Regions from separate parts of the Streptomyces sp. NPDC053427 genome, predicted to be linked through region 2. Evidence: riboswitches for the same ligand, from Rfam matches in the RefSeq annotation. Region 2 holds a riboswitch; the other holds the start of a gene.
The links. Region 2 has a riboswitch for glycine ahead of gcvT (glycine cleavage system aminomethyltransferase GcvT). Riboswitches for the same ligand answer to the same signal wherever they lie in the genome.
Positions count from the first base shown of each region.

Region 1 (5,018 bases), on a different contig from region 2:
CCGGCCGCAGGCCGAACGGGTTGCCAGCGTGGCCTGACCGTCAGCGCCTGGCAGTACAACAGGGCCCCCGGCAGAACTGCCGAGGGCCCTTGATGTTGTACGGACGCTCCGTAGGGATGGATCAGACGTCGTACTCGTCCAGCGGCGGGCAGGAGCAGACGAGGTTACGGTCGCCGAAGGCACCGTCGATGCGGCGCACCGGCGGCCAGTACTTCTCCGCGGCCACGACACCGGCCGGGAAGGCGGCCTCTTCGCGGCTGTAGGGGTGCGACCAGTCGCCGGTCACCGCGCCCGCGGTGTGCGGGGCGTTGCGCAGCGGGTTGTCGTCCTTGTCCCACTCCCCCGAGCCGACCTTCTCGATCTCCGCGCGGATGGCGATCATCGCGTCGCAGAACCGGTCGATTTCGCCCAGGTCCTCGCTCTCGGTCGGCTCGATCATCAGCGTGCCGGCCACCGGGAAGGACATCGTCGGCGCGTGGAAGCCGTAGTCAATCAGCCGCTTGGCGACGTCGTCGATGCTCACGCCGGTCGCCTTGGTCAGCGGCCGGACGTCGATGATGCACTCGTGGGCCACCAGGCCGCCGGGGCCGGTGTAGAGCACCGGGTAGTGCGGCTCCAGGCGCTTGGCGATGTAGTTGGCGCTCAGGACCGCAACCTGGGTGGCGCGCTTGAGGCCCTCGCCGCCCATCAGCCGGACGTACGCCCAGGAGATCGGCAGGATGCCGGCCGAGCCCCAGGGGGCCGCGGAGATCGGCCCGACGCCCGTCTCGGGGCCCGCGGTGGGCTGCAGCGGGTGGTTGGGCAGGTAGGGCGCCAGGTGGGCGCGGACGCCGACCGGGCCGACACCGGGGCCGCCGCCGCCGTGCGGGATGCAGAAGGTCTTGTGCAGGTTCAGGTGCGAGACATCGCCGCCGAACTTGCCGGGCTCGGCGAGGCCGACCAGCGCGTTGAGGTTGGCGCCGTCGACGTAGACCTGGCCGCCGGCGTCGTGCACGGCCGCGCAGATCTGGGTGATGTGCTCCTCGAACACGCCGTGGGTCGAGGGGTAGGTGACCATCAGGACCGCGAGCTCGTCCCGGTGCTTCTCGATCTTGGCGTGCAGATCGTCGGCGTCGACCTCGCCGTCCTCGCCGGTCTTGACGACGACGACCTTCATCCCGGCCATCACGGCGCTGGCGGCGTTGGTGCCGTGCGCCGAGGACGGGATCAGGCAGACGGTGCGCTGCTCGTCGCCGTTGGCGCGGTGGTAGGCGCGGACGGCCAGCAGACCCGCGAGCTCGCCCTGGGATCCGGCGTTCGGCTGGATGGAGACCTTGTCGTAGCCGGTGACCGTGGCGAGCCGCTCCTCCAGCTCCTGGATCAGCGTCAGATAGCCCTGCGCCTGGTCGGCGGGCGCGAACGGGTGCAGCTGGCCGAACTCGGACCAGGTGACCGGCTCCATCTCGGTGGTGGCGTTCAGCTTCATCGTGCAGGAGCCGAGCGGGATCATGCCGCGGTCCAGCGCGTAGTCCTTGTCCGCCAGCGTGCGCAGGTAGCGCAGCATCGCGGTCTCGGAACGGTGCTGGTGGAAGACCGGGTGCGTGAGGTAGTCGACCTCGCGCAGCAGACCCTGCGGCAACGTTTCGGCAGCGACGGCGTCCAGCTGCTCGACGTCGCCCTGCACCCCGAAGGCACCCCAGACACCGGCCAGCTGCGCGCGCCCGGTGGTCTCGTCGCAGGCGATACCGACCAGGTCCGCGTCGACCTGTCGGAGGTTGACGCCCGCCTCGCGGGCCGCGGCGACGACCTCGGCGGCCCGGCCCGGCACCCGCGCGGTAAGCGTGTCGAAGTACGCGTCGTGGACGATCTCCACTCCGCCCGCGCGCAGGCCCTCGGCCAGAACGGTGGCGTAGCGGTGGGTGCGCCGCGCGATGGTCTGCAGGCCCTCGGGGCCGTGGTAGACCGCGTACATTCCGGCCATCACCGCAAGCAGCACCTGCGCGGTGCAGATGTTGCTGGTGGCCTTCTCGCGGCGGATGTGCTGCTCACGGGTCTGCAGCGCGAGGCGGTAGGCCTTGTGGCCGTCGGCGTCGACCGAGACGCCCACCAGGCGGCCGGGCAGGCTGCGGGCGAACTTCTCCCGCACGGCCATGAAGCCCGCGTGCGGCCCGCCGAAGCCCATCGGGACGCCGAAGCGCTGGGTGGTGCCGACGGCGATGTCGGCGCCGAGCTCGCCGGGCGAGGTCAGCAGCGTCAGCGCGAGCAGGTCGGCGGCGACGGTGACGACCGCGCCCAGCTCCTGGGCCTGCGCTATCACGGCGCGCGGATCGCGCACCGCGCCGGAGGCACCCGGGTACTGCAGCAGCACACCGAAGACGCCGCGCTCGGCGATCTCGGCGGGAATGCCCTCGCTCAGGTCCGCGACGACGACCTCGACGCCGGTCGGCTCGGCGCGGGTCTGGATCACCGCAATGGTCTGCGGCAGACAGTCCGCGTCGATCAGGAAGACGCCCTCCTTGACCTTGCCTATGCGGCGGGAGAGCGCCATCGCCTCGGCCGCCGCGGTGCCCTCGTCCAGCAGGGAGGCACCGGAGGTGGGCAGTCCGGTCAGGTCGGCGACCATGGTCTGGAAGTTGAGCAGCGCCTCGAGGCGGCCCTGCGAGATCTCCGGCTGGTAGGGCGTGTACGCCGTGTACCAGGCCGGGTTCTCCATGACGTTGCGCAGGATCACCGGCGGGGTGAACGTGCCGTAGTAGCCAAGGCCGATCATGGACGACAGGACCTGGTTACGGTCCGCGAGGCCGCGCAGTTCCTTGAGGACCTCGGCCTCGGTACGGGCCTGCGGCAGGCCGAGCGCCTCCGCGCTCTTGATCACGTCGGGTACGGCGGTGGCGGTGAGCTCGTCCAGCGATCCGAAGCCGACCTGCGCGAGCATCTTCGCCTGCGCCTCGTGGTCGGGGCCGATGTGCCGGCGCTCGAAGGGCGTACCGCGCTCCAGCTCGGTCAAGGAGATGCGATTGGTGGTCATCTGCGGGGGCCTCCTGGTCACTGCGACCTACGAGGGGCACCACGGCGCGGGTGCCCGGACGGCCTCCCCCTCTGTCATCTCAACCTGAGAGCTTCACCGGGTCCGCAGGCTGCGGCCCGGCTTTCACCGTCGGTGAGGAGGGGTCCCGGCACTGTGCCTTCCGCGGCCCGCCCTGCTTTCCAGAGTGACCTCGTCCATGCGGTACGGGATGCCTGAGAGATTCCGGGGAGGATTTGCTCCTTCGGCGCCCCCGCCGCGAACGGCAAGGGACTCTCCCGCATGGGGTCAGCGGCCAAACGTCAGCCTACCAGCGCACCTCTCGAGGGAACCTTCGAGTGGCCGGGGCATGAAATGTGCCGTTTGGTAGTTGTCACAGGGCAGCTGCGACCACAAGGAGGGGCTGTGCACACCGATATCGATCCCCGGAGCCTGATCGGCCGCAAAGCGTTCGACCGGAACGGCACCAAGATCGGGACCATTGATGAGGTATATCTCGATGATGCGACCGGCGAACCCGAATGGGCGGCCGTGCGTACCGGCCTCTTCAGCCGGGACGCGTTCGTCCCCCTGGAGCCCAGCGAGCTCGTCGACGAGGGGCTGCGTATCCCCTACGACCGCAAGTTGATCAAGGACGCCCCGGACTTCGGGGTGGGCCGCCATCTCTCTCCCGAGCAGGAACTCCAGCTCTACCACCACTACCGGCTGGATATCTCCTCCCCGACCTCCGACCCCGCCCCTCCCCCGGGCGACAAGGACTTCGGCCGGATCGCCGGATCGGAGGACTGACCGGCCCCGGGCTCCCCGCCCACCAGCGGCAACGGCTCCCCCGGCCGCAGCGCCGGGTCATCGACGGCAAAGGTCCGCACCCTTCCCGGTGCGGACCACGGCTGTTCGAAACGTACGGTCACTCTCCCCACCCCACTGCCCTGCACCCATCCGGCGCCGTATGCGTCGTGCACCACGTCCAGCCCCGGATGCCAGCGGCGCGGCCGCTCCTCCTCCGCCTCCGGCTCACCCGCCCCGTCCGCCGCCGGCTCCGCCGCCCTGGCCGCCGTCTCCTCGGCCTCCCGCTCCGTCGCCAGCTGCGCGAACAGATCCTCCTGCGTGAAGTCGGCCAGCCCGCTCACCCCCACCCCCAGCAGCCGCACCCCGCCCGTGGTGTCCACCGTCTCCAGCAGCCGCGCCACCGCCTCCCGTACGACCGCGGGATCGTCCGTCGGCCCGCGCAGCGTCTCCGACCTGGTCAGCGTCGAGAAGTCGTAGTTACGGACCTTGATCACCACCGTGCGACCGGACCGCCCGGCCTCCCGCAGCCGCTGCACACAGCGCTCGGCCAGCCGCACCAGCTCGGCCCGCACCCGCGTCCGGTCGGTGAGATCGACCTCGAAGGTGTCCTCGACCGAGATGGATTTCGCATCCCGCTCGGCCACCACCGGGCGGTCGTCCCGGCCCAGCGCCATCGCATACAGCCCCGCGCCGTGCGACTTGCCCAGCAGCCGCACCAGCTCGTCCTCACCGGCCTCCGCGGTCTCCGCGACGGTATGGATCCCGGCCCGGCGCAGCGCCTCGGCCGTCGCCGGCCCCACCCCGGGCAGCGTCCGCACCGGCATCGGCCCCAGCAGCTCCCGTTCCGTGCCGGGCTCGATCACCATCAGGCCGTCGGGCTTCGCCGCCTCGGACGCGATCTTCGCCAGCATCTTGGCGCCCGCGAGCCCCACCGAGCCCGTCAGCCCCGTGGCCGCCCGGATGTCCCGCCGCAGCCGCTCCCCCACGGCCCGTACGGCGGACACCTCGGCCGCCACCCCGCCCGCCTCCAGGTCCACGAACGCCTCGTCCAGGCTCAGCGGCTCCACCAGCGGCGACAGCGCATGCAGCAGCTCCATCACGGTGTCACTCACCTGGCGGTACAGCTGGAACCGCGGACTGAGGTAAGCCGCGTTGGGGCACAGCCGGCGCGCCTGGGCGGTCGGCATGGCCGAGCGGATACCGAAGACCCGCGCTTCGTACGACG
Region 1 is NZ_JBITYA010000015.1:249,073-254,090, forward strand. It holds gene ACIGWZ_RS35245 (DUF5999 family protein) at 1-37, shown strand, start outside; gene gcvP (aminomethyl-transferring glycine dehydrogenase) at 122-3,007, opposite strand; glycine riboswitch at 3,197-3,295, opposite strand; gene ACIGWZ_RS35255 (PRC-barrel domain-containing protein) at 3,410-3,793, shown strand; gene ACIGWZ_RS35260 (DNA polymerase IV) at 3,703-5,018, opposite strand, start outside.
Region 1: linked by a shared signal. The riboswitch ahead of gcvP (aminomethyl-transferring glycine dehydrogenase) and the one ahead of gcvT (glycine cleavage system aminomethyltransferase GcvT) in region 2 are both predicted to bind glycine.

Region 2 (5,018 bases):
GCTGAGCGGGGCGCAGGTCCGCGAGAAAGGGGCTCAACCGCGGGGCACACGGGGCCAATTCACCCCAAGATCGACGCCTGGTGGCGGCGTTCGGTGCTGACGTGGGCGTCAGTAGGGGCGCGGGTAGCCGTAACCGTAGGTGGCGGGGGCGGGCGGCTGTCCCGGCGCCCGGCCGTAGCCGTCGCGGTCGAAGAAGGGCCGGGTGGAGGCGCGCATCCACATGGCGACGGGGTCGTATTCGTCGTTCATCGCGACCGTCGAAACGGGCAGACCGTCCGGAACGGCACCGATCGACTGCTGGACCATCAGCCGCACCGAGTCCACGGCCGGCTGCCCGGCGTCGTACAGATCCAGCCCGATCGCCAGATAAGGGGCACCCAGGGCGGGTTGCACCCAGGCCCGGCGCAACGACCGCACAGCGGGCGTCCGGTGGGCATTCTGGGCGAGCAGGGCATAGAACTGCGGGATGTCGATGACCGGTTCGGAGATCCGCAGCGGCCCGGCCGGCAGCCGGTCGAGGCCGCCGGCGATGCGGCGCAGATCGAGCCAGGGGATGCCGACGCCGCCGCCGGGGGCGTGCGGGTTCAGCCACAGACCCCAGCGGTCGGGGAAGAGCGAGGCGGCGATCTCCACGCCGGTGACGAGTTCGTGGTCGCGGTTCCAGCCGGAGGCGGCGAGTTCGGCGGCGGAGGTCACGCAGGGCGCGTAGCCCAGGCCCTCGACCTCCATGTTCCCGTACTGCGCGTCGGGCATCCCGGCACGGCCCTGCCACAGGAGCATCCAGACCTGACCGGCGGCGAGCGCGTGCAACAGCGCCTCGTAGGCGTCGTAGCGGCCGGGCGAGACCTGCTGCAGCATCTGCTCGACCTGGTCGGCCGCCGCCGCTCCCTGATGCGCACCCGCGCTCACGTGGATCGTCCCTTCTCATCGGCGGGGCGCGTGGGGGTGCGCCCGCCTGTCATGCCACCAGCTTACGAGTGGTCCCGGGAGAAGAAGGGTCGCACGCGCTCCAGCAGCCAGTCGGCGACCGGGTCGCCTTGTGCGATGTCGAGCATCACCAGTTGCACGGGCCAGGGCACCGGCACCGCGCCGAGCGCACGTCCGAGGGCATCGAGCACCGCATCGCGGGCGGTGCCGTCCTGCAGCGCGGAGGCGGCGGCCTCGACCTGCACACCGACGAACAGCGCGGGCGTGTCGCCCTCGACGCTGGCCAGGGCACGCCGGGCAGTCAGGACAATTCCGGCAGCGGAGAACTCCAGTCCGGCCGCGGCCAGGAAGTCCACCGGCTCGTCCTGCCAGTCCGGTTCGAAGAGCCGCACCCGGCCGCCGCTCGGCAGACCGGCGTCCGCCTCGCCGCGTCCCGCCCGGCACAGTTGGGCCACCGCGGGCGGCGGCAGCGGGACGCCGATGGTGCCGTCCGGATTGACCGCGATCCCCAGCGTCGGCGGCAGCCCCCGGGCGAACTCCTGGGCCGGGGCGACGGTGAAGGACATATGGGACCCGACCACCTTCATGAACTCCTGCTCGGAGCTGAAGACCGGGACATAGGCCGCGCCCTCGATCTCGACCGTGGGCAGGTCCAGCCCGCGGGCGCCCGGTCCCGCGCTCTCCGGGCCGCCGCCGTTGGGCAGCGGCACCCACAACCGGCTGCGGCCCAGGACCTCCACTATCCGGCCGCCCGCACCCGGGTGCCCGACCGCGGCCCCGAGGACCTCCTCGAGCTCGTTCGCGGGCCAGGACAGCTGCGGTATCCCCTGGTCCGGGAAGTCCCCGTACGCCGGACCGCCGCCCTGCTCAGGGAAGTTCCCCTGCACCGAAAAGTTCCCCTGCTCCGGAAATGTCATCTGCATCCACCCGTTCCGAACCGCGCCTTCTGGCCAACGACCCTAAACGAGAAACCCGGTGGTGGAGCGTGCGGGGCGGCCGCCCGCCCGGACGTCCAAAGGCGAGCCGGTCGCTCAGCCGAAGCCGACCGTCTCCAGCGCGCTCGCCGTCCGCCGGTCCAGCAGCACCACCGAGCCGAAGCCCGCGGGCGGCCGCCCCGATGCGGCGGCGCCGACCAGCCGGCCCACCGCGCCCCGGTGCCGCGCGAAGGCGTACCCCGACACCCCCCGCCCGCGCGACTCCTGCCCGGACAGCGCCACCTGGGGCGACACGTCCAGCAGCACCAGATGCGCCCCGCCGCCCCGGCGCCGGGCCGACCGCGCGATCCAGCGGCGCACCCAGGCGAGCGTGCCGCAGTCGTGCACCACCACGCTGTCGCCGGAGCGAAGCGCCCGGCGCAGCCCGAGATAGTGCGCGGCCCGCACCAGCGGGCGGTAGATCCCGTACGGCAGCCGGCGCAGCCTGCCGCGCTCCCAGCGCTCGCGGACGTCCTGCGAATCGATGCGGTGCACCGCGGCGCCGCGCGCGTCCAGCACCGGCACGATGCGGTGCATCAGGGTGCTCTTGCCGCTGCCCGGCAGGCCGGAGACCACCACCAGGTCGCCGGCCGGGAAGCGCAGCTCGGCGGGCCGGTGGCCCGCGCCCCGCAGGTCCACGACGGCGGCGCTGCGGCCGGGCCGTACGACGCCGTGCGGTGCGGGCGTGGGGCGGCGCCCGGCCGCCGGCGGTCCTTGGGGAGCGTCCCCCGGCTGCGGGGGAGCAACCCCTGACGTCGTCGCGAATGCGGCTTCACTGTGCACCGTGATCGCCCCTCCCGGTCCGGTTCGGTGCCGGTTCGGCCCCGTTCCCACCTCGCAGAGTGTCAAGAAACGGTAATGCCCATCAAGGCGAATGCCGGATCCGTCCAGCTCGCGAGCCGGGTGACGGCCACCCCTCCTCGAACGGGCGATCCCGTGCAATGATGTCGGCGCCACGTGCGCATCTCTGCTCACTCGGGCACAGCCAACTGCATACCGGCCGCTTGAATCCGCGCGGGAGAGTCCCCGGCCGCCACGGCGGGGCGCCGAAGGAGCAAGTCCTCCCTTGAATCTCTCAGGCCCCTATACCGCGCGGGCGAGGCAGATCTGAAAAGCGAGCCGCAGCCCGGCTGAAGGGGCGGCTCCACCCAAGGTGCAAACCGGGTCCGTTCGCGGGATCCCGGTGAACCTCTCAGGTTCCGATGACAGATGGGGAGACCGTCTTGTCACCCATGCCTGGGAGCCCAGAACCATGACTGATGCCCCCCGCCGCACCGCGCTGGATGCCACCCACCGCGCGCTCGGCGCGACCATGACCGACTTCGCCGGCTGGGACATGCCGCTGCGCTACGGCAGCGAGCGCGACGAACACGTCGCCGTCCGCACCCGCGCCGGCCTCTTCGACCTCTCCCACATGGGCGAGATCACGGTCACCGGCCCGCAGGCCGCCGACCTCCTCGACTACGCGCTGGTGGGCAACATCGGCGGCGTCAGCACCGGCCGCGCCCGCTACACCATGATCTGCGACGACCGGGGCGGCATCCTCGACGACCTGATCGTCTACCGCCTCCAGGACCAGGAGTACATGGTCGTCGCCAACGCCTCCAACGCCCAGGTGGTGCTGGACGCGCTGACCGAGCGGCGGGCGGGCTTCGACGCCTCGGTGCGCGACGACCGGGACGCCTACGCCCTGCTCGCGGTGCAGGGGCCGGAGTCCCCGGGCATCCTGAAGCGGCTGACGGATGCGGATCTGGACGGCCTCAAGTACTACGCGGGCCTGCCCGGCACGGTCGCCGGTGTCCAGGCGCTGATCGCCCGTACCGGCTACACCGGCGAGGACGGCTTCGAGCTGTTCGTCCGGCCCGCGGACGCGGTCGCCCTCTGGGAGGCGCTCACCGAGGCCGGCAAGGACTCCGGGCTGGTCCCGTGCGGGCTGTCCTGCCGCGACACGCTGCGCCTGGAGGCGGGCATGCCGCTGTACGGGCACGAGCTGACCACCGCCACCACGCCGTTCGACGCGGGCCTGGGCCGGGTCGTGAAGTTCGAGAAGACCACCAACGACGGTGACTTCGTGGGCCGGGCCGCGCTGGCCGCGGCCGCCGAGCGCGCCGAGACCACTCCGCCGCGCAAGCTGGTCGGGCTGATCGCCGAGGGCCGCCGGGTGCCGCGCGCCGGCTTCCAGGTCGTCGCGTCCGACGGCACGGTCATCGGCGAGGTGACGTCCGGGGCGCCCTCCCCCACCCTGGGCAAGCCGCTCGCCATCGCGTACGTGGATGCCGCGTACGCCACGCCCGGCACCGAGGGTGTCGCCGTGGACATCCGTGGAACCCATGAGCCGTACGAGGTCGTGGCGCTGCCCTTCTACAAGCGCCAGAAGTAGCCGTTCACCGGCGCCTGAAGCAACGGTTCACCGCGGGAATGGCACGCGCTGCCGTCTCACTGTGCAAGACCGCTTTCACGATCACCCCTTCGCGTACAGGAGAATCGAGCCATGAGCAACCCCCAGCAGCTGCGCTACAGCAAGGAGCACGAGTGGCTGTCGGCCGCCGAGGACGGCGTGTCGACGGTCGGCATCACGGAGCACGCCGCCAACGCGCTCGGCGATGTCGTGTACGTGGAGCTTCCTGCGGTCGGTGCCACGGTCACGGCGGGCGAGTCCTGCGGTGAGCTGGAGTCGACCAAGTCGGTCAGCGACCTCTACGCGCCCGTGGACGGCGAGATCGTGGAGGTCAACGAGGACGTCTCCGGCGACCCTTCGCTGGTGAACTCCGCCCCGTTCGAGGGTGGTTGGCTGTTCAAGGTGAAGATCACCGGCGAACCGGACGACCTGCTCTCGGCCGACGAGTACGCCGCGTTCATCACCGGCTGACGCCTCCCGGTCCGCCCCCGTGCGGAGGCCTCCCGGACTCCGTTCGGGGGACCCCCTCGCGCCGCTCCCTGACCCCTCCAGGAAAGACTCATGTCGCTTCTCAACAGCTCCCTCCATGAGCTCGACCCCGATGTCGCCGCCGCCGTCGACGCCGAGCTCCACCGCCAGCAGTCCACCCTCGAGATGATCGCGTCGGAGAACTTCGCTCCGGTCGCCGTCATGGAGGCCCAGGGCTCCGTCCTCACCAA
Region 2 is NZ_JBITYA010000012.1:50,333-55,350, reverse strand. It holds gene ACIGWZ_RS30265 (enhanced serine sensitivity protein SseB C-terminal domain-containing protein) at 109-909, opposite strand; gene ACIGWZ_RS30260 (enhanced serine sensitivity protein SseB) at 972-1,844, opposite strand; gene ACIGWZ_RS30255 (AAA family ATPase) at 1,959-2,690, opposite strand; glycine riboswitch at 2,907-3,002, shown strand; gene gcvT (glycine cleavage system aminomethyltransferase GcvT) at 3,154-4,281, shown strand; gene gcvH (glycine cleavage system protein GcvH) at 4,393-4,770, shown strand; gene glyA (serine hydroxymethyltransferase) at 4,861-5,018, shown strand, end outside.